DNA from 2 places in the Marinobacter sp. bablab_jr008 genome. Region 1 is predicted to be linked to the other one. Evidence: predicted binding sites of a transcription regulator. Region 1 holds the regulator's gene; the other holds the start of a gene.
What was found. The regulator sigma-54, encoded in region 1, starts transcription at its own class of promoters, with help from an activator protein. The targets are predictions, from matches to a motif close to ANTGGCATNNANNTTGCTNT.
Positions count from the first base shown of each region.

Region 2: the regulator sigma-54 is predicted to act here: its motif matches at 6,390-6,409, upstream of JIF53_RS17290 (ammonium transporter).

Region 1 is NZ_JACDWW010000059.1:109,018-123,757, reverse strand. It holds gene JIF53_RS09180 (rod shape-determining protein) at 1-306, shown strand, start outside; gene mreC (rod shape-determining protein MreC) at 336-1,202, shown strand; gene mreD (rod shape-determining protein MreD) at 1,202-1,678, shown strand; gene JIF53_RS09165 (Maf family protein) at 1,683-2,285, shown strand; gene rng (ribonuclease G) at 2,282-3,763, shown strand; gene JIF53_RS09155 (YhdP family protein) at 3,801-7,511, shown strand; gene JIF53_RS09150 (carbon-nitrogen hydrolase family protein) at 7,522-8,346, shown strand; gene yjgA (ribosome biogenesis factor YjgA) at 8,347-8,871, opposite strand; gene mgtE (magnesium transporter) at 8,889-10,250, opposite strand; gene JIF53_RS09135 (HPr family phosphocarrier protein) at 10,342-10,611, opposite strand; gene rapZ (RNase adapter RapZ) at 10,618-11,502, opposite strand; gene ptsN (PTS IIA-like nitrogen regulatory protein PtsN) at 11,557-12,027, opposite strand; gene hpf (ribosome hibernation promoting factor) at 12,116-12,424, opposite strand; gene JIF53_RS09115 (RNA polymerase factor sigma-54) at 12,498-14,027, opposite strand; gene lptB (LPS export ABC transporter ATP-binding protein) at 14,216-14,740, opposite strand, start outside.
Region 2 is NZ_JACDWW010000085.1:65,643-80,382, reverse strand. It holds gene JIF53_RS17325 (DASH family cryptochrome) at 1-1,231, shown strand, start outside; gene JIF53_RS17320 (DUF6231 family protein) at 1,228-1,719, shown strand; gene JIF53_RS17315 (phytoene desaturase family protein) at 1,710-3,353, shown strand; gene JIF53_RS17310 (tRNA-uridine aminocarboxypropyltransferase) at 3,356-3,991, shown strand; gene JIF53_RS17305 (YkvA family protein) at 4,067-4,462, shown strand; gene pomA (flagellar motor protein PomA) at 4,553-5,329, shown strand; gene JIF53_RS17295 (flagellar motor protein MotB) at 5,332-6,249, shown strand; gene JIF53_RS17290 (ammonium transporter) at 6,479-7,687, shown strand; gene JIF53_RS17285 (lipocalin-like domain-containing protein) at 7,699-8,781, opposite strand; gene JIF53_RS17280 (ABC transporter permease) at 8,778-11,039, opposite strand; gene JIF53_RS17275 (ABC transporter ATP-binding protein) at 11,046-11,729, opposite strand; gene JIF53_RS17270 (efflux RND transporter permease subunit) at 11,745-14,740, opposite strand, start outside.

The DNA of each region.
Region 1 (14,740 bases):
GCCTTCACCCTGAACAGCGAAGAAATTCTCGACGCGCTTCAGGAATCCCTGGCCCAGATCGTCCAGACCGTGAAGAGCGCCCTGGAGCAGTCTCCGCCTGAGCTGGCCTCCGACATCGCTGAGCGCGGCATTGTGCTGACCGGTGGCGGTGCGCTGCTGCGCGGCCTGGACAAGCTCATCAGCGAAGAGACCGGCCTGCCGGTCATTATTGCGGAAGATCCGCTGACCTGCGTAGCCCGTGGCGGCGGTAAAGCCCTGGAAGTGATTGATCGCGGTGGCATCGGAATGTTCTCCCAGGAGGGGTAACCCCGTGGGAGGGCTAAGCCATTAAGACCATATTCGTCCAGGGGCCGGTACCCGGTTTCCGGCTGTTTCTCGTCGTTCTGTTATCGGCAGCGTTAATCGCTGCCGATGCCCGTTTTGACAAGCTCACCACCGTCCGCAGCACTCTCGCCACCGGGCTGGCTCCGGTGTACTGGCTTGGCAATGCCCCATATTCCTTTGCCGACTGGTTTTCCGGCCTGTTTGTCAGCCGCGATGATCTGCAGCAGGAGAACGAAGAGCTCAAAACCCGCCTGCTGATTCTGGAACGCCGTGCTCTCAAGTACGCGGCTCTGGCGTCGGAGAATAACGAGCTGCGCCGGCTGCTGAATTCTTCCGAAGTACTGGATGACCGGGTCATTGTGGGCGAAGTGGTGGGGGTCTCCCCGGATCCGTTCTCCCACGAGATCATCATTAACAAGGGCGAGAGTGATGGTGTCACGACCGGTCAGGCGGTACTGGACGCAGAGGGCCTGATGGGCCAGGTGATCCAGACCAGCCAGTTCACCTCCCGTGTCCTCCTGGTGTCCGACAGCAGTCACGCCGTTCCCGTTGAGGTGGTGCGTAATGGTCTGCGTTCGATTTTGCTGGGTAACGGCGAAACCGATGAGCTGGATCTGGTTCACGTACCGGATACTGCTGACATCCGCGAGGGCGACATGCTGGTTAGTTCCGGTCTTGGCGGGCGATTCCCCCGAGGCTACCCGGTGGCAGAGGTCAGTTCCATCGTCAAAGAGCCGGGGGAGCCTTTTGTGACCATTCAGGCCGCGCCGAAAGCCCGCCTCAACCAGAGTCGGCTGGTGCTGATCGTGTTTCAGCCGGAAGAGCGCTCGGTGCCCGAAAATGGGCAGACGGCCCCGGATAACGAGGAGGCAAACTGATGTTGTCTGTCATCAGTTATCCGCTGTTCGCCATCACCGTGGTGTTATCGTTGGTGCTGAGTATCTCCCTGTTTCCGGTGGACTGGTTTCAGTTTCGCCCGGAGTGGCTCGGACTGATTGTCTTCTACTGGACCTTCCGCGCCCCGGCCCAGTTTGGCATTTTGATGGCCTGGTGCCTGGGGTTGTTACTGGATATTCTCGAGTCTACCCCGCTGGGCGTGAATGCCATGGGCATGGCCCTGATCGCCTTTCTGGTGCTGACTATTCACCAGCGGTTGCGGATGTATCCGCTGCCTCAGCAGTGCCTGATGGTGTTTCTGTTATTGGGCATCAACCAGATGCTGGTGCATTTCGTGAAACAGTTACTGGGTGCTGAAAGCGCCGGTTTCAGCTACTTGTGGCCAGCCTTGACGAGCGCTCTGGCCTGGCCTGTGGTCAGTGGCGTACTGGACACAATCAACCGTAAACTGGGATAACTGTATGAGCTGCCTCATTCTGGCCTCGGCATCACCGCGCCGGGCTGAGTTGCTGAGACAGATCGGTGCTGACTTTCAGGTGGCGCCTGCCGAGATAGACGAGACACCGCAACCGGGTGAAGGGGCTCAGCACTATGTTGAGCGCCTGGCCCGGGAGAAAGCCTCTTGTGTTGCCGGTGAGGCCCCGGGTGCCTGGGTACTGGGGTCTGACACCTCTGTGGTTATAGACGGAGAGATTCTTGGGAAACCGGAGTCCGATACGCAGGCTTGTGAGATGTTGCGCCGGTTATCTGGAAGAACCCATCAGGTGATGACCGCGATCGCTCTGGCCCAGGATCAGAAGTGTCGGTCATTGGTGGTGGTCACCGATGTCAGCTTTCGGGAGCTCTCAGAAGCCGAAATCGTCGCCTACGTCGCCACCGGTGAACCCATGGACAAAGCGGGAAGCTACGGAATTCAGGGACTTGGTGGTATCTTTGTTCGGGAACTCAAGGGCAGCTACAGCGCTGTGGTGGGTTTGCCTCTGCAGGAAACCGCAGAGTTATTGGCAGATGCCGGCGACCCTGTCTGGCGCCACTGGCCATGCAGTAAGGAGAGCCAAGCATGAGTGAAGAGATCCTGATCAACGTGACTCCGGTGGAAACCCGGGTCGCCCTCGTTGAAAACGGCATGTTGCAGGAAGCCTATATCGAGCGCACCAGTCGCAAGGGGATTGTCGGCAACATCTACAAGGGCAAGGTCGTTCGGGTGCTGCCCGGCATGGAAGCCGCGTTCGTGGACATCGGCCTGGAACGGGCGGCTTTCATTCATGCGTCCGACGTCGTCAGTGGCCAGACATCTGGCGACGAACCGTCAGACGCCCCCCGGACCGTGCCGGATATCCGTACCCTGTTGCGGGAGGGGCAGTCCCTGGTGGTGCAGGTAACCAAGGACCCGATTGGTACCAAGGGTGCGCGACTCACCACCCAGCTTTCCATTCCCTCCCGTTATCTGGTGTTCATGCCAGGCGTTTGCCATGTCGGGATTTCCCAGCGCATTGAAGATGATAATGAGCGCGCGCGGCTGAAATCCCTGATTGAGGAAGGCGCAGCGGAACACGATGATGTGCAGGGTGGCTATATCATCCGCACCGCGGCGGAGGCTGCCTCGGCCGAAGATCTGATTGCTGATATGACCTACCTGCACCGGCTAAGCCAGTCGATCCAGGAGCGCATTGCCAAAGCGCCGGCACCCTCAGTGGTCTATCAGGATTTGCCGTTGTTTATTCGCACCATCCGGGATCTGATCCGACCGCAAACTGAAAAAGTGCGTATTGATAGTCGCGAGAGCTATCAGCGGGTAATGGAGTTTGTCAAAGAGTTCGTCACTGAGTTTGCCGACAAGGTGGAGTACTACCCCGGTGAGCGGCCTATCTTTGACCTGTATTCGGTTGAAGATGAAATCCAGAAAGCCCTGAGCCGCAAGGTTCAGCTCAAATCCGGTGGCTATGTGATCATCGATCAGACCGAAGCGATGACGACCATCGACATCAACACCGGTGCCTTTGTGGGCCACCGCAATCTGGAAGAGACCATCTTCAAAACCAATCTGGAAGCCGCCCGGGCGATCAGTCGTCAGCTTCGGCTGCGGAATCTGGGCGGGATCATCATCATCGACTTTATCGACATGGAAGATCCCGAACACCAGCGCCAGGTGCACCGGATGCTGGAGAAAATGCTGGAACGGGATCACGCCAAAACCAAGATCACCGGCGTTTCCGAGCTGGGACTTGTGGAGATGACCCGAAAACGCACCACCGAAAGCCTGGGTCAGGTTCTGTGCGAGCCGTGTCCGATCTGTGACGGCCGGGGATTCCTGAAAACCGCCGAAACCGTGTGCTACGAAATCTTCCGGGAAATCCTGCGCGTTAACCGTGCCTATGAGGCGGAGAATTACCTGGTGATGGCGTCCCAGAAGGTGGTGGACCGCCTGCTGGATGAAGAGTCAGACAACGTTGCGGACCTTGAAACCTTTATCAGTAAAACCATTCGCTTCCAGGTTGAGCCTTTCTACAGCCAGGAACAGTACGACGTTGTTTTGCTCTGACACCTGAGCAGCAGGGCGTTGCAGGGAGCTGAGTCTTATGTCGATCCGCGAGCCGGACAGTTCGCAACCAGCCGAGGATGAGCGCGGTCTGGTTGCCCGCGGGTTGGCGGTTTTTGCCAGTGTGGTCTGGTGGTCCATCCTGACGCTGCTGGTGTTATTCGCACTCTATGTTGGTGTCGGTCGCCAGCTCACCTCCGATATCAACAGCTTTTCTGATGAACTGGCGGCTTCGCTCTCCGAAGCCACAGGCCTGGATGTGTCTGTTGGCAGTTTATCCTCCCAATGGTATTGGCTGGATCCCTCCATTACCGCCAAAGATATCACCATCAATTCCCCGGATTCAGACCGCATAGCCGCAGAACTTGAGCACCTGGAATTGCGGCTCGATTTTTTTGCCTCCCTGTTCCGCTTCCGCCTGGTGTTCCGCAATTTTGACGCTGACGGTCTGGCGTTAACGGTGGTTCGCCCTACCGAGGATCCATTTATCAATCCGGTGGAAGAGATTGTGGAGCTGGCCGAGCCGGGTGCGCCGGAACTTCAGGAATGGATTCGCCTGGCAGGCCGCTGGTTGTCGGATCCGGAAGTCCGGGTGACACGGGTCAGCCTGGCGCTGGGCCCAAGCCGACAGAACCTTCGTTTTCTGGATATTCCTCAGCTTGATCTGTACTACCAGGGCGGCTTGTTCCAGGCCGCAGGCCGGGCCATGCAGAGTGGTACAACCACACAGCTGGCCAGTTTTGCTCTGGTAGGGCAGCGGTTTTTCAGGGGTGAGTTTACCGGTCAACTCTACCTGGATGTGGATTCCGGTCGACTGTTCGACGGCCTGATTGATGATCTGAACTGGCGGGGCATACGCGTTGAAGGCTTCGATCTGGGGGGCAGTGCCTGGTTAAGCTTTGAGGATGGCGAGCTGCAGCAGGTTCAGGGTCAGGTTCGCACTCCCTATCTTCAGTTAGGTGTTAACCGTGAATCGCTGGCGCCTCTTGAAGATATCCAGGCTCACTTCGGTTGGCGGCGGGGGGAGGCCCTACGTTTGCAGAAGCTTCGCTGGGACTGGATTGGCGATCAGGTTCTGCCGTTCAGTGTTCGCATCGAAGACGGTCAGGATGAGCTCAAGCTGGTGGCAGACTCACTGCCGCTCAAGCCTTTGCGGCGATTGGTTCAGGCCCTGGAGCTGCTGCCGGATGCCGCCAGCGAGGCGCTGGAGCATTATCAGCCTGCGGGTTTTCTGGACGATATGTTGTTTACTCTGCCAGAGCAGGGCTCCCGGTTCTCGTTAAGTGCCAGATTGCGGGAGTTCGGGGTGCGGGCCTGGTCTGGCGCCCCCCGCGCCGAGGGGCTATATGGCTTTATCAAGATGAATCCAGACAGCGGCAGGGTGACCCTGGATACACCAGAATCCGCCATGCTGGGCTTTCCGCAGTTGTTCAACACTGACTGGAGGCTGGACTCTCTATCCGGAACTGTCGCCTGGATCCTGGAAGGAGGGATCACCAGGGTATTCTCCGATGATCTGGAGTTTATCTATCGCTCAGATACCCGGTTAAGCGGCGCGTTTGACCTGCGGCTGGATCGATTCGGGGAGGACAATCTTGGTTTGAGCGTCGGCGTAGAAGGCGGCAATGCCGATATGCTGGCGGATTTCGTGCCGGCGAATGCTGTGGGCGACGGGCTTTATGAATGGCTCACCAACAGTATTCCGGAGGCCGGTATCCGGGGGCAGTACTATGGCCACGGTCGTATTGATTCCTCCGCGCCGTCTGGATCGTTTGTTTCCTCCATGTGGTATGAATTCGATAACGCCACGATTCGATACGACCAGCGCTGGCCCGCTGTGGAGCAGGCCAGCGGGCGGGTCGAGATCCAGAATGCCGACACGCGGGTAATGCTCGCTCGGGGCGAGATCGGTGGGTTGGAGCTGGAAAACGCCAGTGTTCACGTCCTTCCCGGAGATGGGGAAGCTGGCACGCTGGTGCGCGTAGATGCAGTGTCGACGGTTCCGGCAGAGAGAATACCCTGGTGGCTGGCCAATACTCCGTTGGGGGAATTGTTGGGATACGGTAACACCCGTGCCCGTTATGACGGGGAGTTTGAGCTGAGTCTTGGGCTGGAGCTACCGCTATCGCAAGGGCAGGACACCCGGGTTACGGCGCAGGTAAAAACCGACAATGCCGGATTCCAATTACCGGATGCGGGACTTCGCTGGCAGAATATTCGGGCTGACCTGACTTACGACAGTGTTGATGGATTTTCCGGGCCACCGGTCACTGCTCGTTTTTTCGATCAACCGGTCAGTGTTGTTTTTTCCGCCGCGGAGGCCGGCGACGCCATGCTGATACGCCAGCAAGGTGGTCTGAAGCTGCCAGGCTCCCTGGCGGCCTTTGGCCTGGCTAACGATGCGGCGCGCGGGCTTTCCGGAGAGCTTGTCTACACCGCTGAGCTTGAATTAGGCGGTGCCGGCGAGCCGGTGATTTCCCTGTTTTCAGACCTTGAAGGTCTGCAGGTGGATTGGCCCAAACCACTGGCAAAGACCGCGCGCGAGCGAACCCCCCTGTCGGTCCGGGTTGATCCGTTCCAGAGCGAAGGCGTGGCGATCGCTGCGCAATGGCAGGATCGTCTGGACGCTGAACTCCGTTTTAAAGAGACGGGCTTCGAGCTGGTCTTCGAACATTTGAATCTGGGCGCTCACCATCTGACCAATATCGCCATTGATGCGCTTGAGCTGGAGGACCGGTGGGTCGTTCATACAGACTCGGATCGGGCCCGGGGCAGGGTGGTGTTACCCAGAGAAGGAGGCACGGTAGAGGCCGACTTTGCAACCCTGCGCCTGGTACGGGAGACCAGTGCCGCAGAGCAGGACAACGAATTTCTGACTCTTGAGGAGCAGTTGCAGGCGTTCAGGGAGCTGGATATGGGAAATTGGCCCGACATTGATGCCAGAATCTCGGATCTCCGGCTGGATGGCGAGTCAGCGGGAAGCTGGCGTTTCAAGCTGCGCCCTGAACCCTATCGGTTGCGTGTGCAGGAGGTGGAAGGCCGGCTTGGATCCCTGGTGTTGTCCGGCGATATGACCTGGAGCATTGTGGATGACCGGGAAACGACCCGGTTTACTGGTAAGCTGGAGGGCGGGGCCCTTAAGGATCTGGAAGCGCTGACTGGCAGCACCATTCCGATGACCAACGAAGAAACGGCGGTTGAACTGGATCTGGATTGGCCGGGAAGCCCGAATAACATTGCTCTCAGCAAGATAAGCGGCACGGTCAGTGCCCGCCTGGACGACGGCATGATCATGGAGCAGAGCAATTCGGCGCAATTGTTCCGGGTCTTCAACCTGCTGAACACCGATACGCTCTGGCGCAGGTTGCGGCTGGATTTCTCGGATCTGTACGAACGGGGCGTCGCCTTCGACGCCATTTCCGGTAAGGCCAACATCATAAATGGCCTGGTGACCATGGATCCGGAACTGCAACTGGTGGGTCCGTCCGGCGCGTTCAAACTCAGCGGCAATACCAACATGGCCGAAGAGACGTTGGATATGCGCCTGGTCCTGGTACTACCCGTGACACAGAATCTGCCCCTGGCTGCCATACTGATGGGGGCGAGCGCCCCCATCGGCGGCGCCTTGTTCGTGCTCGATAAAATTCTGGGCGACCCGTTGAGCAAACTGACCAGTGCCACGTACAGTGTTACAGGAACCTGGAGCAATCCGGAAGTGGATCTGCGGGGCGTGTTCGATACCGGTGAGTAAGGAGGCCATGATGGTTCAGGTAGCGGCAATACAAATGGTCAGTACCCATGACATCGATGCCAACCTTGAAGAGGCCCGCATACTGCTGGCGGAAGCGGCAGGCGCAGGGGCGAAGGTGGCGGTGTTGCCCGAGAACTTCGCCGTTCTGGCCACCGCGCAGATGCTGGAGTGTGGCCGCCGGGAGGTGGGTAACGAGCCTGTTATCCGTTGCTTTCTGGCCGAGCAGGCCCGGTCATTGGGGATCTGGATTGTCGGCGGTTCCCTGCCGTTGGCCAGTCGGCGAGATGGTTCAGAGATAACAGGCCGGGTACGCGCCACCTGTCTGGTGTACAACGATCATGGTGAAGAAGTGGCCCGCTACGACAAGATTCACCTGTTTGACGCCATGGTTGAAGACGCCCACGGCCAGTATCGGGAATCGGATACCTTTGAGCCCGGTGATCAGGTGATTACGGTGGATACGCCGGCCGGACGACTGGGGTTGGCGATCTGTTACGACCTTCGCTTTCCGGAACTGTTCCGGGCCTTGAGAGAGCAGGGCGCCGAATGGATCTGCCTGCCCAGTGCCTTTACCTGGCAGACGGGCAATGCCCATTGGCACGCCCTGATACGCGCCCGCGCCATTGAAAACCAGGTCTGGGTGGTGGCGCCGGGGCAAGGGGGCCAGAACAGTAGCCGGCGAAGAACCTATGGCCACAGCCTGATCTGCGATCCCTGGGGTAAGATCGTCAGTGAGTTCGACGAAGGTCCGGGCATGGCTTGCGCCAATCTGGACCTGGAGCAACTGCATCAGTTGCGAAGCCGTATGCCCGTGTGGGAGCACCGGCGGCTCTGATTACTGCTCGGCGTCGTCGATCCATTCCCGCAGAGCCCGGAACAGCTTCCGGGCCTGGCCGGTATTCTTGCCTTTTTCGACTTCCTTGCGGGCATTGCGCACCAGATTGCGCAGGTGCTGCACATCGGCCGAAGGGCAGTAATCAATAAACTCTCCTACCACCTTGTCACCTTCGGAAATCATCCGGTCGCGCCAGCGCTCGGCCAGATGGTGTCGGCGGGTATGCTCTTCGCTGCCAGCGTGGAAGGCGTCGATGGCACGGCCAATAGCTTCGGGGTCGTCCTCCTGGCGCAACACCTTCCCAATGTACTGCAAGTGTCGCCGGCGGGCCTCACGCTGGGGAATCCGGCGTGATTCAATGATCGCCGCTTTCAGGGTCTCGCTGATGCTCAGCGTGGCCAGCTGTTCGTCGTTAAGGTCGAGCATGCGTTTGCCCAGATCCTGAAGCGCGTGCATTTCGCGCTTCAGCTGCGATTTGCTGGGGCCAAGGTCGTCCTGGAATTCGTCGTCAAATTGGTCAGTCATGGTAGGTCACAGGTTGCTCAGGCATAGAAAATGGTGGCCAGTCCCAGGAAGGCCATGAAGCCGACAACGTCGGTTACGGTGGTGAGTATCACACTGCCGGCCAGGGCCGGGTCAATGTTCCGGGATTTCAGGAACAGCGGCAAGACGGTGCCCACCAGCGCCGCCGCCACCAGGTTAATAACCAGTGCCGCCGCGATGATGGCACCAATCAGCCAGTCCTGGAACCAGACCACCGCGGCGGTGGCAACCACCACCGCCCACAGCAGGCCGTTCAGTACCCCGGACAGAAACTCACGGTTCAGCAGCCAGCCCACGTTGGCACCGCTGATCTGGCCAACGGCCATGCCCCGGATCACCAGGGTCAGAGTCTGGCTACCGGCAATGCCGCCCATGCTGGCCACAATTGGCATCAGTACGGCCAGTGCAACGACTTTGGCAATAGTGTCTTCAAACAGTCCAATCACGGCCGATGCGGTAAAGGCCGTGATCAGATTGATGCCCAGCCAGACCGCGCGCCGGCGGGTGGTCTTCATCACCGGGGCAAAGGTGTCCTCGTCTTCATCCAGACCAGCCATACTCATCAGGGAATGGTCTGCGTCCTCACGGATAACGTCGACCACGTCATCGATGGTGATCCGGCCCAGCAGCTTGTTGGTCTCATCCACCACAGGGGCAGAAATCAGGTCGTAGCGTTCGAACAGAGTGGCGACCTTGGTGTCGGACAGGGACACGGGAATGGGTTCAATGTCCGTGTCCATCACTTCCCGAACGGTAGCCGCGGGATTGGATACCAGCATCCGGGTAATGGGCAGCATGCCGATAAACTCGTCCCGACGGCTGACCACAATCAGGCTGTCGGTCATCGGGGGCAGGCTGCGGTGACGGCGCAGGTAGCGCAACACAACGTCGATGCTGATGTCCGGCCGTACCGTGATGGTATCGGTGTTCATCAGGCCGCCGGCAGTGTCCTCCGGGTAAGCGAGGACTTCCTCGACCCGCTGACGGTCTTGCTCGTCCATGGTGTCCAGGACTTCCTGGATCACCGTGTCCGGCAATTGCTGAAGCAAGTCGGCCAGGTCATCCGACTCGAAATCTTCCAGAATGTCCGCCAGCTCCTGCGCGTTCAGCTGGCTCAGGAAGTAGCTACGAATATCGTCGCCAAGGTACTGGAGGACTTCCCCTTCCAGCTGCTTGTCGACCAGGTTCCAGAGCAGGGCCCGTTGGCGTGGTGGCGAGGATTCCAGAAGGTGAGCAATATCGCTGGGGCTCAGACCGCCATTCAGAATGCGGGCCACCTGCTTGAGGGCACCACTGTCCAGCGCTTCACTGAGTGAGCGAAGGCGTTGGCGGGCCTGGCTTTTTTCCAGAATGTCGGTCATTGAACCACCTGCGATCAGAAAACCTTTGCATTATAGCGGAGTTAGGTGGCACACGTGAGAAAGGATTGTAGGTGAATGACGAAACCGGAGGTTATTCCCCTTCACCAAAATAATCGTTGATCAGGGCAGCCAGCGCGTCGATGGCATCCTGTTCGTCCGGGCCATCGGCAACCAGTTCCACTTCGGTGCCCTGGCTGGCGGCCAGCATCATCACCTGCATGATGTTCTTGGCGTCTACGTCCCGGCCTTTGCCGCGGATTCGCACCTTGCTGTCAAAGTCTGATGCGGTGGCCACAAGCTTCGCCGTGGCCCGCGCATGCAGGCCGAGTTTGTTGATGATGGTGATGGGGCGGCAAATCATAGGCGCTCAGATTTCTCCCCGGGCTTGAAGGTGTGGCAGTTCGGTGTGGCGCACCTGCACATTGCGGTAATTGTCGCGGAAATAGCGTCCGAGCTGCTCACACACATAAACGGAGCGGTGCTGGCCACCGGTGCAACCGATGGAAATGGTCATGTAGCTACGATTGCTGTCGGCAAACGAGGGCAGCCAGGTATTCAGGAAGCCCGTGACGTCATCCACCATCTGACGTGTCAGCGGTTCCCGTTCAAGAAATTCGATGACCGGCTGATCAACGCCGGTGTGCTTGCGCAGGCTGGTGTCCCAGTATGGATTGGGCAGGCAGCGGACGTCGAAGACGTAGTCTGAATCCACCGGCACGCCATGTTTGAAGCCAAAGGACTGGAACAGCAGTGCCAGTTCCTGATCCTTGCGGCCGGCCACGCGCTGCTTGATCATGTCGCGTAGCTCATACATGGAGAGCCCGGTCGTGTTGACGTAAAGATCGGCCAGCTTTGACAGGGGTTCCAGTAATTGCTTTTCGTTGGTGATTGCCTCCCGCAGAGACGTCTTGTCATCGCTCAGCGGATGCTTGCGGCGGGTTGCGTGAAAGCGCTGCAGCAGTGACTGCTCGTCGGCATCCAGGAAAATGATTTCAAGCTCGACACCGGTCTGCTTCAGTTGCTGGTAGATGGTTTCAAAATTGGCCAGCTCGGCAGAAAGATTACGGGCATCAATACTGACGGCCATTTTCTTCAGCCGGCCCGGTGCTTCCTGGGTGGCCGCCTCCCGGGTCAGCGGGAACAGCAAACCAATGGGCAGGTTGTCGATGCAGTAGAATCCCAGGTCTTCCAGCACATGCAGAGCCGTACTCTTGCCGGAACCGGATCGGCCACTGACGATAATCAGCTTCATGGGACTGTTTCTCCTTCAATCTGCCTGGCAGCCTGTCCAGATATCAGGCTGATCTCAGTGATTACTCTCCGCCATACGCTGGTAAAGGCTCGCGGCATCTTCACACTGGCGCAGCCGGGCGCAGAAGGTGCTGTCATTGAAGCGCTCCGCCAGCTGGCTCAGTAACTCCAGGTGTTCACTGGTGGCTTCTTTGGGGACGATCAGTGCAAACACCAGATCTACCGGCTGGTTATCGATAGCATCAAAGTCTACCGGCTCCTCCAGAGTCATCAGCACGCCGATGACCCGGTCCAGGCCTTCCAGTCGGCAGTGGGGGATGGCAATACCCTCGCCGATACCGGTGCTACCCAGCCGTTCGCGGGAGACCAGATTGTTGAAGATCTGGGTGTCGCTGAGGATTTCATCCTGAAAGTGAATCCGTTCAGCGATGAACTCCAGCACACGTTTCTTGCTTGAGGCCGGCACCTTACACAGGGTCAGTTCAGGGGCAAGAATATTGTCGATGGTCAGGGATGGCTCGCTCATGGATCGACTGCATGTCCGTAAAAAAAAGGCTGCGGCCGGTTAGCCCCGCCGCAGCTCGTTTCATGAAACACCCGGTAAGGTTCGCGCTTCAGCGACCGCCGTTACCGTGCATCCGGTCTACGTTCTTTTCCTTGTGCTTGAGGATCTGACGGTCCAGCTTGTCGACCAGAGCGTCGATTGCGGCGTACATGTCCTCATTTTCTGCCTTTGCGTGAATCTCACCACCAATCACGTGCAGCGTGGCTTCCGCCATCTGGCGCACCTTCTCGACCTCCAGTGTGACCTGGCAGTTACTGATGTGGTCGAAGTGACGCTCCAGCTTCTCGAACTTGGTGTTGACGTAATCCTTCAGAGCGGGAGTCAGTTCTACGTGATGGCCTGAAATGTTGAGTTGCATAGGCGTCTCCTGTTGTCATACTGCCGGCGTGCTTGCCGGCTTGCGTGCCAGTGCATCTTGCACCGGCGAAAGTTTAAACCAGGCGTTTTCGTTCGTTCGAGGGAGGAATATGCATGGCCTCCCGGTATTTGGCCACGGTACGCCGCGCCACGTTGATTCCCTGTTCCCCTAGCATGGCTGCAATTTTGCTATCGCTCAATGGCTTTTTCGGGGTTTCCTCGGCAATCAGCTTCTTGATCATCGCCCGGATGGCTGTAGACGAGCATTCGCCGCCCTCGGCGGTGCTGACGTGGCTGGAGAAAAAGTACTTCAGCTCAAAAATACCGCGGGGCGTGTGCATGTACTTCTGGGTGGTAACCCGGGAAATCGTGGACTCGTGCATTTCCACCGCCTGGGCAATGTCAGACAGGATCAGAGGCTTCATGGCTTCTTCGCCCTGATCGAGGAACCCTTGCTGGTGTTCAACGATGCGGGTGGCCACTTTCAGCAGGGTTTCATTCCGGCTTTGCAGGCTCTTGATAAACCATTTCGCTTCTTGCAGCTGGTCGCGCAGGTAGGTGTTATCGGCACTGCTGTCAGCCCGGCGGATCAGTGACGCGTAGCTGGCATTCACCCGGATACGCGGAGCGATTTCCGGGTTGAGTTCAACCCGCCAGCGGCCTTCGTGTTTGCGTACGATGACGTCCGGGATAACGTAATCCGGTTCGGCCCGGTCCACGACATCGCCAGGGCGAGGGTTCAGGCTGGTGATCAGGGCCAGTACCTGTTTCAGCTGGTCTTCCTTGAGCCGGCTGCGGCGCAACAGCTGTGCGTAGTCCCGGTTGCCAAGCAGATGCAGGAACTGGGTAACCACCAGTCTCGCCTGGCGCAGCCAGGGGGTATCCGGTGGCAGCTGGTTGAGCTGAATCAGCAGGCATTCCTGGAGATCCCGAGCGAACACGCCGGGCGGGTCGAAGTGTTGCAGGCGGTGGAGTACCGCTTCCACTTCGTCCAGTTCCAGCGGATCTTCTTCGGATTCGTCCAGCAGCCCTGCGTGAATGTCCTCGATGTCAGACGTCAGGTAGCCGCGCTCATCCACGGCATCCAGCAGCGCGTGGGCAATGGCCTGATCCCGCTCGCTCAGGGGCGTCAGGTTCAGCTGCCACTCGAGGTGATCCTGCAGGGTTTCGGTGGGCGAATTACGAGTCTCGAAATCCGATTCGTGCTCGTCTTCGCCCTTGCTGGCCGGAGCCGGGGCAGACTGGTAGATGTCATCCCAGGCGGTATCAACCGGCAGATCATCAGGAATGTTGTCCGGAATATCGTTCTCGGACGACCAGTCTGGGCCGTTCTCGGTTTCGTCCCAGTCCGGGCTCGCGTCCTGGTGGCTGTCGTCCTGGGTGGTCTCAGAGCCGGAAGCTTCGCTGTGCTCGTGCTCTTCGCGTTCGTCGCCTTCAGCGTGCTCATCGTCCTCGGAGGTTTCCAGCATGGGGTTTGATTCCAGCGCCTGCTGGATTTCCTGCTGGAGATCGAGGGTAGAAAGCTGCAGCAGGCGTATAGCCTGCTGCAGCTGGGGCGTCATGGTCAGACTCTGGCCCAGCTTAAGCTGTAATGAGGCTTTCATAACCATGGCTCAAGATCCATAACTCGTGGGCATCCCGGTTGTTGCTTTGCCGGCGCACAGGCCGAAAAAAATGTTGTACGCTGGTTACTTGCCATTGTCTGTAGACAGTATAAGCAAGTTTTTTGCCGAGTTTACTTGCTACAGATCATCAAAACAATCAGGCCTCGGATAAACCCTGTTTTATCAGGTCAGAGCCGGAACTCGTCGCCCAGATATACTTCTTTCACCTGCTGGTTTGCCAGAATGGCTTCGGCATTGCCGGAGGCAATGATGTGGCCTCCGGAAACGATGTAGGCATTCTCGCAGATGTCGAGGGTTTCCCGAACGTTGTGGTCGGTGATCAAGACCCCGATGCCCTTGTCCCGAAGGTGCCGGATGATGTGCTTGATGTCACTCACTGAGATGGGGTCTACGCCCGCGAAGGGCTCGTCCAGCAGAATAAAGGCAGGCTCCATGGCCAGCGCCCGGGCGATTTCAACCCTGCGGCGTTCGCCGCCGGATAGTGCCATACCCACGCTGTCCCGGATGTGAGTAATGTGGAACTCTTCCAGCAACTCTTCCAGCTTGGCGTCCCGTTCCGCCCGGCTCATGCCTTTGCGGGTTTCGAGGATGGCCATGATGTTGTCCCGTACGGTCAGTTTGCGGAACACGGAGGCTTCCTGGGGCAGGTAGCCGATGCCCTTGCGGGCGCGGCCATGCATCGGCAGCGGGGT
Region 2 (14,740 bases), on a different contig from region 1:
CTTTGTAGTAGACCCGCGCTGGTTTACCGGTGACCGGTTGCAGTGCCGTGCCCTGGGTGATCATCGTTGGCGCTTCCTGTGGCAAAGCTTGATGGCACTGGAACGTAGCCTGCGGCCTCTGGGGCAACGAATGCATATCGCCTGGGGCGAACCGGAAATCGTTCTGCCAGAGCTGGCCCGTGAGCACGGCGTGCAGCGTTTGATTCGCTCACGCCTACCCGGCACCGAAGAAGCCGCGCAGTGGCAGGCCCTCAAAACCCGCCTGCCGGAAGTGACGTTTCAGCAGTTCGAAACCCTGGGCATGTTTGCGGAAGGCCAGCTTCCCATGGAACTGGCAGAGCTGCCCGATACCTTCTCGCAATTCCGCAAGCAGGTGGAGAAAGCTGAGCAACCGGACCACACCCTCAGGATTCGAACCGTCAGCGCACTGCCACCACCCCCGGGATTCCCCGAAGATAACCGGGGCCTGTGCCCGCCGATACCGGAACCGATACATCGGTCACCATTCACCGGCGGTGAGGAAGCCGGCCTGGCACAGCTGCAAGCCTTCGTATTCGGACAACATCGCATTGCCAACTACAAGGAAACCCGCAATGCGCTGGACGACTGGGGCTCATCCTCCAAGTTCTCCCCCTGGCTGGCGAACGGCTGCCTGTCAGTGCGGGAGGTGGTTGCCGCCATCGAACAATACGAACGTCAGCACACCCGTAACGATTCGACCTACTGGCTCTGGTTTGAGCTGCTCTGGCGCGAGTATTTCTTCTGGTATGCCCTTAAACACGGGGGGCGGTTGTTTAGCCGCGATGGCGTGCAACGTAAACGCCGCCCGGTGACCTTCTATGGCCATCGATTCAAGGCCTGGTGCGAGGGCAATACCCAGTATTCGATAGTCAACGCGGCCATGAATCAGTTACGGGAAACCGGCTACATCAGTAATCGCGCACGCCAACTGGTGGCCAGCTGCCTGATCAATGAACTGGAACTGGACTGGCGTTACGGTGCTGCCTGGTTCGAACAGCAACTGGTGGATTACGACGTGGCCAGTAACTACGGAAACTGGCAGTATCTGGCCGGCGTCGGCGCCGATCCCCGCGGGCTTCGGCAGTTCAATCTGGACAAGCAGGCGCAACAGTACGATCCTGAGGGAGCCTTCGTACATCGTTGGCAGGGAGAGGCTCAACAACCAGTGGGCCTGCATACCGTAGACGCAGCAGACTGGCCAATATCATGACAATACCTGTTAGCCAACCAGAGAGAGTACTGGCCCGGATTCTGGATACCAGCCAGCCAGACACCCTTCTGTATTGCGGCGACACCGCCAGCCGGGTCAGCGAGGTGTGGCACGGGCAACGGAAAGCCGTTCGCTTGCTGGCGCTGGACACCGCGGACCCGAACGCCCGACTGCCACTGGATTCCGTGCCCGACCTGGCCATCATCACAGACACTCTGGAACACCTCCCCTACGAAGAAGGGGCGCTTTTACTGGGCCAGTTACGCAACTATGGCACCCACCAGATTGCGGTACTGGTGCCCCAAACCACAGACTGGGGTTTTACCGACTTCATCGCCCTGGGCTTTCAGCGTCACGCCGATATCGAAAGCGAGAACGGCGCACTCACGCTCTATACCTACAATCTGGATACTTACAATCATAAACGGGCCTGGAACAATCCCGATAACTGGGCCAATCCGGAAATGTGGGGAAAAGCGTGGTGGTAGATACAAATTCGAAATCCTTGAAGCCCAGTACAATCCGAATCGGTACCCGTTACCGCGCGAGCCGGCTCGATGGGCCCTATGATGCGATAGTGATCGGCTCCGGTATCGGCGGTCTGACCACTGCCGCCTGCCTGTCCAAAGCCGGCTACAAAGTACTGGTGTTGGAACAGCATTACACCGCCGGTGGCTACACCCACAGCTACGCCCGTAATGGCTACGAGTGGGATGTGGGCGTGCACTACATAGGCGACATGGGCGCGCGCCACACCCTCGGCCGCCGGCTGTTCGATTACATCACCGATGGCAAGCTCGAATGGGCTCCGATGGATGAGAACTACGACCGGTTCTTTCTGGGCGACAAAGTGGTCAACCTCAGGGCCGGCAAGGAAGGCCTGAGGCACTCGCTACTGGCGTCCTTCCCGGACGAAGAAGAGGCCATCGACCGTTACCTGGCTCTGCTCGGAAAAGTGGCCGATGGCATGCAATGGTATACCCTGTCCAAACTCTCGCCCGCGCTGGCTGCGCCACTGGTTTCCAGAGGGTTGAAAACGGTACTGCCGGACTGTTTCAACCGCACCACCTATGACGTATTGCGGGAACTCACCGCCAACGAAGAGCTGATTGGCGCCATTACCGGTCAGTGGGGCGATTGCGGGGTGACCCCGAAACAGTCGAGCTTCATGGTGCACGCGCTCATTGCCAAACATTACCTGTACGGTGGTTTCTACCCGGTGGGCGGTGCCTCGGAAATTGCCAAAACCATCATCCCGGTGATTCAGTCCGGCGGTGGTGACGTGCTCACCTACGCCGACGTGAGAGAGGTCCTGGTCGAAAAGGGCAAAGCCGTGGGTGTGCGCATGGCCGATGGCCATGATATCCGGTCACCGCTGGTGATCAGCAACGCCGGTGTGATCAATACTTTCGAACGGCTTTTACCCGAGTCTGTCGCAGACAGCATTGGCTATCCTGGCAGCCGGGAACACATCAAACCCTCAATGCCCCATATCGGCCTGTATATAGGCCTGAAAGGCACGCCCGACCAGCTCGGCTTGCCGCGCACCAACTTCTGGATTTATCCGAGCGCCGACCACGATGGCAACGTGGAGCAATTCCTGAAAGATCCCCGGAACACCTCTTTCCCGGTAGTCTACATCTCGTTCCCGGCAGCCAAAGACCCGGACTACCAGAACCGCTGGCCCGGAACCTCCACCATCGAGATTGTGGCGCCCACCACCTGGGAAATGTTCGAGCCGTGGCAGGGCTCCACCTGGGGCAAACGGGGCGAGGATTATGAGGCTCTGAAGGCTCGGATCACCGAGCAGCTTCTGGAAGTCATGTACGAAAAACTGCCCCAGCTTCGAGGTAAAGTAGACTATGTGGAAACCTCCACACCACTGTCGACCGCCTGGTTCTGCCGCTATGAGCAGGGTGAGCTGTACGGGCTGGACCACACGCCAGAACGTTTCGAGCAACGCTGGCTGAGGCCGAAAACCGACATCCCCGGACTGTACCTGACCGGGCAGGATATTCTTACCTGTGGCGTGGTCGGGGCAATGATCGGCGGGCTGGTTACAACCCTGGCCGTTCGCGGCCTGAAAGGCGCGGGGTTGGCCAAGCGCATTTTCGTGGGTTAAGCGTGGCCAGAGCACTGTGTACCCGCTGCGGCCTGCACCCGAACACCTGCGTATGCGAGGTTTGCGAGCAGGTCGACAACCGCCATCGCGTCATCATTTTGCAGCACCCGTCAGAAGTCGGTCACAGCAAGGGTACTGTGCGAGTACTTCAGCAGTGTCTGACCCGGCTGGAGGTACTGGTCGGCGAGAGCCCTGAGTCGTTTTCCGGTCAAGGCTTGGAGCGCCTGTTAACCGGAACCCGCACCGGACTGCTGTTTCCATGTGCTGACAGTCAGCCCGTGGAGAGCAACGCGCCAGCCCAGATCGACCAGTGGCTGGTTCTGGACGGCACCTGGCGTAAAGCCGCTAAAATCCTGCACCTGAACCCGCAGTTCCGGCAGTTGCCCTGCTTTCATTTCGCTGAGCCACCAGCTTCACATTACCGTATCCGAAAGGCACCAAAGGCCGGGCAACTCTCAACCGCAGAAGCCGTCGCCTACCTTTTTACATTGACCGAACCGGCCACAGATACCGAGCCATTACTCAGAGCTCAGGACGTACTGATTCGAAAACGGCTGGCCTTCGTTCCGGACCACCACAAAACCAAAGACCATGAAGCGCCCGATCCTGAACTCCCAGGAAGTCTCACGAATTATTGAAATGGCCTGGGAAGGTGACGAACCTGCACGATTTCGTTATGTTGAGGCAATCGCTGAGCAAAGTGGTGACAATGTATGGCATGGATCTCAGATAAAACAGCGGCAAACGAGTTGAGAGAGCAAAGTGCCAAGGTTCACAGAGGCGACCTTGAGGCCCTGCTTGAACGACAAAAAGCCGTTGAAGAGAAAGTCAAAAACAGCGGCAGGCTGAATCGTTTCTCTACCGATATCAAGCTGATGTTCTCGCTGATTCGCGATTACTGGTACGGCCACTACCGGGCCATACCCTGGAAGTCCATCGCTGCGGTAGCCGGAGCGTTGCTGTACGTGCTGAATCCGCTGGACCTGATTCCGGATCTGATCTTCGGCTTCGGCCTGGTTGATGATGCCGGTGTGGTTGCCTTGTGCCTTAAACTGGTCGAATCCGATCTGCACCGCTACGCTGCATGGAAGGAGCTTCACTCATCATAGGATGAGGGACCAACCGGGCATTGATTAATAATCAACCAGGGAGTATTCTCCCGCCCCCTTAATCGTCACCTGCACAGTTCTGGAGTTACTGTGGATTTCGCCACCCTTATCGGCCTCATCGGCGCCATTCTTCTGATTTCTTCGGCCATTATCCTGGGCGCATCGCCAGGCATGTTCATCAATCCGCCATCCCTGCTGATTGTGATCGGCGGTACCTTGCTGGTGGTTCTGGCCAAATTCAGTCTTGCCCAGTTTTTTGATGCCTTCAAGGTGGCAGCCCGAGCGTTCAAATTCAAACTGCCCGAAACTCAGGCCAGCATCGAAGAACTGGTGGAGATTGCCAGCATCGCTCGAAAAGAGGGCGTTCTTGGTATCGAAGGGAGGGAGGTCAGCAGCCCTTTCCTGGGCCAGGGTATTCAGATGCTGGTGGATGGACAGGACGGCAACACCATCAAGCAGCTCCTCAACAAGGAACGCCTGATGACACTGGAACACAACCGGTCGGGCGCGAAAGTGTTCACCGCCATGGCAGATGTGGCTCCGGCCATGGGTATGATTGGCACGCTGATTGGCCTGGTGCAGATGCTGTCCAACATGGAAGATCCCAAGTCCATCGGGCCGGCCATGGCCGTAGCCCTGCTGACCACGCTCTACGGCGCCATGATCGCCACCATGATCGCTACCCCCATTGCCGACAAGCTGTCCCTGCGCATGACGGAGGAGGCCCGCATGCAATCGCTCTATATTGATGCCCTCGTCGCCATCCAGGAAGGCACCAACCCGCGCATTATCGAGCAGATGCTGTCCAGCTATCTTTCGCCCAAAGAGCGGGCCAGAAACGGCGATGCGGAAACGGCAGGCGGTTAAACATGGATGATTTGCCAGAAGAGGAAAAGCCCGGGATTCCTGCGTGGGTTGTCACATTTGCCGACCTGATGTCGCTGCTGATGTGCTTTTTCGTATTGCTCCTGTCGTTTTCGGAAATCGACGCCCAGAAGTTCAAACAGATCGCCGGTGAACTCTCCAAGGCCTTCGGAGTGCAGCGGGAAGTGCCTGCGCTTGAGATCCCTCAGGGCACCAGCCCGATCTTCGACAAGTTTTCGCCGGCGCCGCCAGAGCCCACGGTGGTCAATGAAGTCAAACAGACCACCACCGACGTACAGCCCGAAATCCAGACTCTGAAAAGCCCCGAAGAGAAAGCCATTGAGGAATCCATCCAGGAACAGATGGACGCCAACATGGCCCGGATTCTTGAAGTGCTGGAACCGGCGATTATGGATGGCCGGATCAACGTCTCGGAAGATCAGCGCCGCATCATCATTCGCATTGAGGAGAAGGGCTCGTTTGCCTCAGGTTCAGCCCAACTGACCTGGGAATTCGAAGGCCTGCTTCTGGATATGGCGGAGGTTCTGGCCGACATGCCCGGCGACCTCGCCATTGAAGGCCATACCGATAACGTGCCCATCCGCACCGAACGTTTCTACAGTAACTGGGACCTGTCCGCAGCCCGTGCCGCCGCGGTGGCTAATGTTCTGCTGGCTCGGGAGCAGGTGACCCCGGATCGCATCCGGGTGACCGGTCTGGCCGACACCGAACCACGGGTACCCAACACCTCGCCGGAAAACCGAGCCAAGAACCGGCGGGTTGAAATCGTTATCGATCTGTCAGAGCCCATGGAAGAGCAGGAACTGCGCCTTCGCGAGCTGATTCGTTCCGAAAGCGAGTCGCAGGAAGCCATTATTGGCATTGAGCCCGGTCGGGAAACGCCCAGCGAGATTACCTGGTAGTAAAACCTTGCCTCGCGCCCTATCCAGATTGGTGCACAAGCCCTTGATGCGCACGCCTCTGGTGCACTTTGACGCAGATAAATACCTCCCTCGGCGCCCTCAGGTTCTCCAACCCCCCTGCAGTACTTGATATGCATTGTTTTGGAACAGCACTTGCTTAAGTCGCACCCCAACAATGCACAACGGCTCATCAGAAGCCGCGTAATCAAAACACTCAGGAGAAAAACCCGTGGATATCACGAGTGCCGTACACACCCTGACCGAGAGCGCCAACACGCTCTTCATTCTGATTGGCGCCATTATGGTGCTGGCCATGCACGCCGGCTTTGCGTTCCTGGAAGTGGGCACTGTTCGCCATAAAAATCAGGTCAATGCCCTGGTTAAAATCATGACCGACTTCGGCATATCCGCAGTCGCCTATTTTTTCATCGGCTACTACATCGCCTATGGCGGGCACTTTCTCAATGGCGCCGCCGAACTCACCTCCGCCAACGGCTATGAACTGGTCAAATTTTTCTTCCTGATGACCTTCGCCGCGGCCATTCCGGCGATCGTTTCCGGCGGCATCGCAGAGCGTGCCCGCTTCTACCCCATGCTGATTGCCTCGGGCCTGATCGTGGCCTTCGTCTATCCTTTCTTTGAGGGCCTGATCTGGAATGGGAACTTTGGTTTCCAGGCCTGGCTGGAGAACCAGTTTGGTGCGTCCTTCCATGATTTCGCCGGCTCCGTTGTGGTGCATGCTGTCGGTGGCTGGATTGCTCTCGCTGCGGTGCTGCTGCTCGGCGCCCGCACCGGTCGCTATCGCAACGGTCGGGTCGTGGCCTTTGCCCCTTCCAACATTCCGTTTCTCGCCCTCGGCGCCTGGATTCTGACCGTGGGCTGGTTTGGCTTTAACGTCATGTCGGCCCAGACTCTGGACGGCATCAGTGGCCTGGTTGCGGTCAACAGTCTGATGGCCATGGTGGGGGGTATTCTGGTTTCCATGCTGCTCGGCCGCAAAGACCCTGGCTTCATTCACAACGGTCCGCTGGCCGGACTGGTGGCGGTGTGCGCCGGCTCAGACCTTATGCACCCCGTCGGCGCCCTGATTACCGGGGGCGTGGCCGGTGCCATCTTTGTCTATCTGTTCGAGTGGGCACAGGCGAAAATCGAGCGGCTGGATGATGTTCTGGGTGTCTGGCCCTTACATGGCGTATGCGGTGTCTGGGGCGCCATTGCCTGCGGTATCTTCGGCCAGGAAACGCTCGGGGGCCTGGGTGGCGTCAGCCTGATGTCGCAGATTATTGGCTCGGTGGCCGGTGTGATCGTGGCCTTTGCCGGCGGGCTCATCGTTTACGGTGCCATCAAAACCATTAGCGGTCTGAGACTGACAGAGGAAGAAGAGTTCAATGGTGCCGACCTCAGCATTCACCGTATCGGTGCCAATGCCGTTGAGTGAGTTTCCGGGCCTTATTGTGCCTGGTAACCGGTAAGCTCCATGTAACCCACGCCGGAATGGCTTCCGGTGACGGAAACCGGGCTCTCCCAATACGGATAGAGCCCGGAATTCCGGTAATCCCCAGCCGGCGCGGAGACCTCAAGGTTCACGTCGAAACCCGGAAGGGTTATCTGCCAACGGCGCGGATATCCGGCTGGCTCGCCCACAGTGGTCAGCCCGATCTGTTCCGGACCCAGCGCCACCGGCTCGCCCGTGGCTGGAATCCAGGTACCCGAGCGGAACGCCTGTTGTGTTTCCCGAAGCTGGAACAGCATCAGCTTGTACCCCGAATCCAGATGCAGGGCAAACCAGTCCCAGCCCTGCTGTCCGGCTTTGAGAAACTGGCTGCTCCACTCCCGGTCGAACCACCCGGTACCCGCCACCGTCAAGGTGTCACCCTCAAGGGTGACCGTCCCCTCGATTTTCAGGTCTACCAGGCTGAAGTACATGGAGCCTTCGCCACTGGCGGATTTGGCGCTGAAACCGTCGTCACCATGAGCGACAGGATCACCTTGCGGCTGCAACAACAGATCATAGGACCAGTGTTCTGTAGCGACCGACAGCTGCCAGCCAACGTGTCCGCTCGCTGGCCTCAGGTGCCAGTGATCCAGCCAGACTGAAAAAGGTTGGGCGGTGGCCCCGGCATGCCCGACATCACCCCTGGCGAGCTTTTCGGCAAAGCGGTGCTGACCGTTGTAGCTCACCGCTGCATGAGCCATCCAGGCAGCCTCCAGAGGCCAGAGTGCCGGCTTCGGCGGTTCGGATTCAACGGACCTCGGGGTCAAGGCCTGCCGGAACTGCGTCCATTGCAGACCCAGCGGCCTGCCGTTTTCGGTTTCCAGATTCGCGGTGAGATACCACCATTCAATGCGGTGCTGGGGATGAGGGCCGAAATCGGCGGGGAAGGACAGCCGGTCTCCGGGCCCGGGCTGCAGGAACTGAATCTCATGCTCAGATTCCGCCACACCGGCAAGGCCTGCGAATCCGCTCGGCTCTTCTGCCCGATCACAGGCGGTGAGTAGCAGCGCCAGAAGTACGATAACGAAACGATTCATCGTTCCCCTCCCTGCAGCCCGTGGGCGGACTCCGGCGCCGAGGCCGGGCGACGCAGTTGCAGGCGCATCAGCAAAGCAATGCTGAGGCCGATGATCAGAGCCAACACGGCCAGCTCGATCCAGAACCCCGGGTACACCGCCATCGGCAGTGACCAGCCGAAAGCCAGCGGGTTGATGCGCTGGACCAGAATCCAGGTGAGCCACACGCCAAGCGGCAGTGCACAAACCAATACCGCAAAAATCAGCGCCAGGGAAACCCGGGTGAGCTGGGCCGCGGCCTGGCGTTGGGGCATACCCCAGACGATCAGCAGCCGGAAATACCAGGCGCGGGTAGAGAGGAAGACCCACACCATCAGCAACAACGCGGCGGCTGCCAGAATAAGCGTGAGGGTAGTCATGGCCCGGGTCAGCAGGAAGGTCTGGTCAAAAATATCAGTGGCCAGGGTCCGGATGGCCTGATTATCCCTCACTGTCAGTTGGGGGGTATGCCAAAGCCGGGCCAGTTGCGCCTCAACCACTTTGATCTCTTCGACGCCCGCGCTTATCGACAGGCTTCGAAAGCGGGCTTCAAAGTCCTCAGGCAAGAGACTCGCCAGCACCAGCACCTCACCGGAGGGCCGTCCGTAATCCGGATAAACGGCCAGCACCGGAGCCTGAAACCGACGGGCGCCAAGCCTGACAATGAGACGGTCGCCTACTGCAAGCTTTTGCCTTCTGGCCAACTGCTCATTGACCATTAGCCCCTTGCCCCGCGCCAACGCCTGCCAGGGCGTTTCTGTTTGCGCCAGCAAGCGCCAGTTTTGCACCAGGTGACTGACCGGCCCGAGGGCAAACACATCGACAGGCACCGGCTCACTGCCTGGTGCTGCCTGCACGCTGGCCCGCCCCCGAATCACCTGATGCCACGATTCCGGACTCACCAGCTCCGGCTGCGCCGTCAGCCAGCTTGCGGCAGCGGTGATATCCGCCCCTGGCGGTACTTCAATGTAGTAATCCGCTTCCAGCCGTTGCCCCAGCCACTGATCAAAGGTGTCCTCGAACGTGGTTACCAGGGCATGAACCGCCAGCACCAGTGCCAAGGCAAACTGCAGGGCCACCAGCGGTAGCGCCAGCCGACGCACCAGGACTGCGACTTCCTGTAGGCGCCAGCGAATCAGCGGATCCCCGGTGTTACGGGCCAGCCAGCGGACAACCCCGGCAATCGCCAGCGGGGCCAGCCAACCGGCAGCGAGAAAAACCAGTGCCACCGCCAGGAACAGCCAGATCAGAGTTGGTGCCCACAGAGATACTGCCAGCCCCAGGGCCAGTAGCAGCACATAAATTGCCGGTTGCACCCGAGTCAAGAGCGGCCCCGACGAGTCCCGAACGCCCGCCAGGCAAGCGGCCACGACCGCCGCCACCATGGTCAGGGTTGGCAGCCACCAGTCCTCCCCTCCACCGGCATAGAGCGGACGGTCGAACAGGCCTTCCAGGGCCTGCTCAAAGCCATCTGCCAAAACCAGTGACAGCGCCCGCCCCAACCAAACCCCGGGCAGTATGCACACCAACGCCAGCAGCAGGTTTTCCACCAGCAACAGGCGGCTGAGCTGGCTCCTGTTCACACCATAGCGATACAGCAAAGCCAGGCTTTCCCGACGTTGAGCCAGGCCCAGAAGGAACACACTGCGCAACAACAACGAGGTAATCAGCAGGACCAGCACTCCAAGCGCATCCAGGTTGAGCAGAAAACTGTCACCCAGCTCTGCCGTATCAGGCGCAACGGCGAATGCCTGATAGCGGTAGCCCGCCGGTGGTGGCGACTGACCGTCGGCTTGCGACACCAGCAGAACCAGGGCCGACGCCTCGGCTGAGGCCTGGACAGCGGCTTCGCTGATATCGACGAAGGGCTTGCCATCAAGTTCGCCCTGCCAGGGTGCTGGCGTGTGTTCCGGCTCGGCAAAGCAATGGGCCGCCAGCGGATCAATGCCCACCAGCCGGCCGCGCCCCGGTACCGGCACTTCCAGCCATGGCATCACGCACAGGCCCTGGCGTCGAAGCATGACAAAGTCCTGCACCGAGACCGGCTGGCCGTCCTCACGCACCACTTGCTGGCGCTCGGCGACAGCGCTCTCGCTCTGTTCAAGGCTGGCCCTGGCCTGGCTGGTGAGGTGATGTATTCCAGTCCAGAGCGCGGTGGCAAGCAGGATCATGGCGGCCAGCGCGGCCAGCTGCAGGGGGTGACGACGATAATGACTGAACAATGCGATGGGGGGAGACATTGGTCTTCAGGGCCCGCCCTGGTGCCCGAGGTCCAACTGATGAAGGCAACGGGCTGCCAGGTCCGCATCGTGGGTAGCCAGCACCAGCCCACAGCCATGTCGGGCCTGGAGTTCGAACAACTCATCGGCGACAGTCTCTGCCGTCCTCCGGTCCAGGCTACCGGTCGGCTCATCCGCCAGAATCAGTGCCGGCCGGGTAACAAATACCATGGCCAGCGCAGCCCGCTGGCGTTGGCCACCGGAAACCTGATCCGGATAACGCTGGCCCAGCTCACCAATGCCCAACCTCTGGAGCCAGTCGCCAGCGCTGGTGTCGTCCTGGCCAGCCAGGCGCGCTCGCAACCGGATATTATCCAGCAGGGACAGGGTCGGCATCAGGTTGGCATCCTGAAAGACCACGCCGAGTCGGCTCTGCCTCAATTTGCACCAGGCCCGCTCCAGAGCCTTGCCCATTGGCGCGCCATCCCCGGCTAAAGGCTGTCCCAACATAGCCAGCCGACCGGAACCGGGAGACTCCAGGCCACAGAGAATATTCAGCAGCGTGCTTTTCCCGGACCCGGACGGGCCGGTCAGCGCCAGCGACTCGCCTCGCCCCAGATGCACACTCAGTTCCTGCAACACAGTCACATGCTGGTCGCCGCTCTTGAACTGTTTGCTCAGGCCGGTGGCACTGATCAGGTTATCGGCCATGTTTTCTCCCGGTATTCAGTCGGCAGCCCCCAGAGGTTCTGCCGCACCGTTCCTGCGTTGGGCACGCCATTCCCGGAATTGCTCGACCCAGGACAACAGCGCTGGAATCACCAGCAGTACCAGGAAGGTGGACAGTCCCAAGCCAAAGGCAATCGACGTTGCCATAGGAATCAGGAACTGGGCCTGCAACGACGTTTCGAACAGCAGCGGTGTCAGCCCCCCAATAGTGGTCAGGGACGTCAGCAGAACCGCGCGAACCCGCTGCACGGCGGCCTCATTCAGGGCATCCGTGATGTCCAGCCCCTTCTGCCGTTGCTGGTTGTAGAAAGCCACCAGAATAATGGCGTTATTCACCACGATACCGGACAGGCCGAACAACCCGAACAGGGACAGTATGGTGAGCTGCAGCCCCATGATCCAGTGGCCCAGCAGGGCACCGACCAGGGCAAAGGGAATAATCGCCATGACGATCAGGGGCAGACTCCAGGATGCAAACACCCAGGCCAGCACCACATACATCAGGGCCAGGCCGATAAGCAGCCCCGTTTGCATGTCCGCCATGGTTTCGCGTTGATCGGCCGAGCGGCCCTCAAAGCTGTAGCGCACACCGTGACGACTGGCGATCTCCGGCAAAGGCCCGGACTGCAGGCTTTCAAGAATCTGGTCGGTGGTGGCAACCCGGGTATTCAGCGCCGAAGTGACCTCCACCGCCAGTTTGCCATCGGCATGGCGCAGGGCCTGGAATCCCTGGCGGTGATCCAGGTTCATCACCTGGGTCAGCGGTACAAAACGGCCATCGGGGATGCGGATGGTCATGCGCTCCAGGGTGGAATATTGCTCCCGTTGCGCCCTCGGCAACTGCACCCGGACTTCCACCTCATCGCGACCATCCTGGTAGATCTGGGCGATCCGGCCATCAAATGCCGCCCGCAACTGTCGGCCCAGATCCACAGTGGTCAGCCCCAGGGCCTCACCATAAGGGCTGACCTGATAGAGCAACTGTTCCCGGCCCCAGGGCATATCGTCTTCCACATCCAGCACGCCCGGCAGGGTATCCAGAGCCTGGGCCACTTCATCCGCCGCCCGCTTCAGGGCCTCGGCGTCATCACCGGTCAGTCGCACGTTGACATCTCGCCCGGGCGGGCCGGCCTGGCGTTCGTTGATATTCAGGGCATCAAGCCCGGCCGGTTGACTCATACGGCTGCGCCATTCCCGAATGAACTCGGCATTACGCACAGAACGGCTGTCTGAAGGCACCAGTTCCACCAGCATGGAGCCAAGCTCGTCATCGTTCCGGGAACTGCCCTCAGCCCCCTGGGTAGCACCGTAGGTAGTCACGGCATGGAGTACGAGCTCGCCACCCAGTGCCTCCTCCGTTTCCGTGAGTGAGCGCTGCATTTCCCGGATGAAGCGCGCCACCGTGTCCTTGTCCGTGCCCGCCACAAAGCTGGCATTGGCGTAGAACACCGATGGTTCCGGCGTCGGGAAGAAATTGAACCCAAGCCGTCCACCGGCCAGCAGGCCGACGGTGACAATAGCCAACGCCAGTGCCGAGGCTACGGTCATGCCCCGGTGCTTCAGGCTGTAGCGGGAGAACCGGCGGAAAGGGCCGTCGCGGAAGGTATCGAACCGTTGCTCAAATCCCCGGCGCAAACGGGCCACGGCGTGAGGGCGTCGCTCTGGCTGATTCTCGGAAACCTTGCGAACAAAGGCATGGCGAAGATGGGCTGGCAAGACCACAAAACACTCCAGCAGAGAGGCAATCAACACGCAGATCATCACCACCGGAATATCGCCCAGGATATTGCCTATTACACCTCCCACCACCAGCAGTGGCATGAACGCCGCCACCGTGGTCAGGGACGAAGCCAGTACTGGCCAGACCATACGCTTGGCAGCGCCTTCGGCGGCATAGATGGACTGCTCTCCCATACGGGCATGGGCGTCCGCGTCCTCCCCCACCACGATGGCATCGTCAACGATCACCCCCAGGGCCATGATCAGTGCAAACAGGGAAATCATGTTGATGGAGCCGCCGATCAGCCATAGCACCCCCAGGGCTGCGAGAAAGGCGGTGGGAATACCCACCGCCACCCAGGCGGCGACCCGCCCGGGAAGAAACAGGTAGAGCAGCCCCACCACCAGCACCAGACCACCCAGGCCGTTATTCACCAGCAAGGAAATCCGGTCTTCAATCAGCTGCCAGGTTTCGTCGTACACCTTGATTTTTACGGTGGCCGGCAAGGTCGGGCGGGTATCCGTCAGCCAGGACTCAAACACCCGCGCGGCGGTCAGGGAGTTGCCATTTTCCGCCCGCTGAAGCTGCAGCTCTACGGCGGACATGCCGTTGTTTTCCATGACCGTCTGGTTGTCCCGGGCTTCCTGGCGGATGATGGCTATGTCACCCAGTTGCATGCGGATGCGATCACCGCTGAGCACCGGAATGGTCTCGAAGGCCTGGGGGCTGCGTCGCTGTTCCACCGCCCGCAGCTCTCGGGTGGCATCCTCCTGAGCCATCATCCCCGCCGGCAGGTCACGGGACAGCGACGCCACCCGGTCGGCAATCTGTTCCAGCGACAGGCCCAGGGATTCCAGCCGCTCCACCGGCACATCAATACTGATCTGCTGCTCCGGCAGGCCCCGGAGCGTCACCCGGTCGATGCCCCGGTCCAGCAATTCATCCTCAAACCGGTACACGAGCTGGCGCAACTCGGCCCGGTCGACATCACCGTAAACCAGCAGCCGGGCCACCGGTTCGTACCGTTCTACCCTGGCCACCTGCGGTTCTTCGGCATCCGCCGGCAAGTTGTTGAACTCGTCCACCTGCTGGCGCACGTCGTCCACTGCCTGTATCGGGTCGGTGCCTTCATGGAATTCCAGGGTAATGGACGACACCCCCTGCGCCGACGTGGAGGTCATCTTCTTGAGGCCGTCGACGCTGCGCAGACGCTGCTCCAGCGGGTCGGTAATGCCGCGCTCCACATCCTCGGCCGACGCACCACTCCACACCA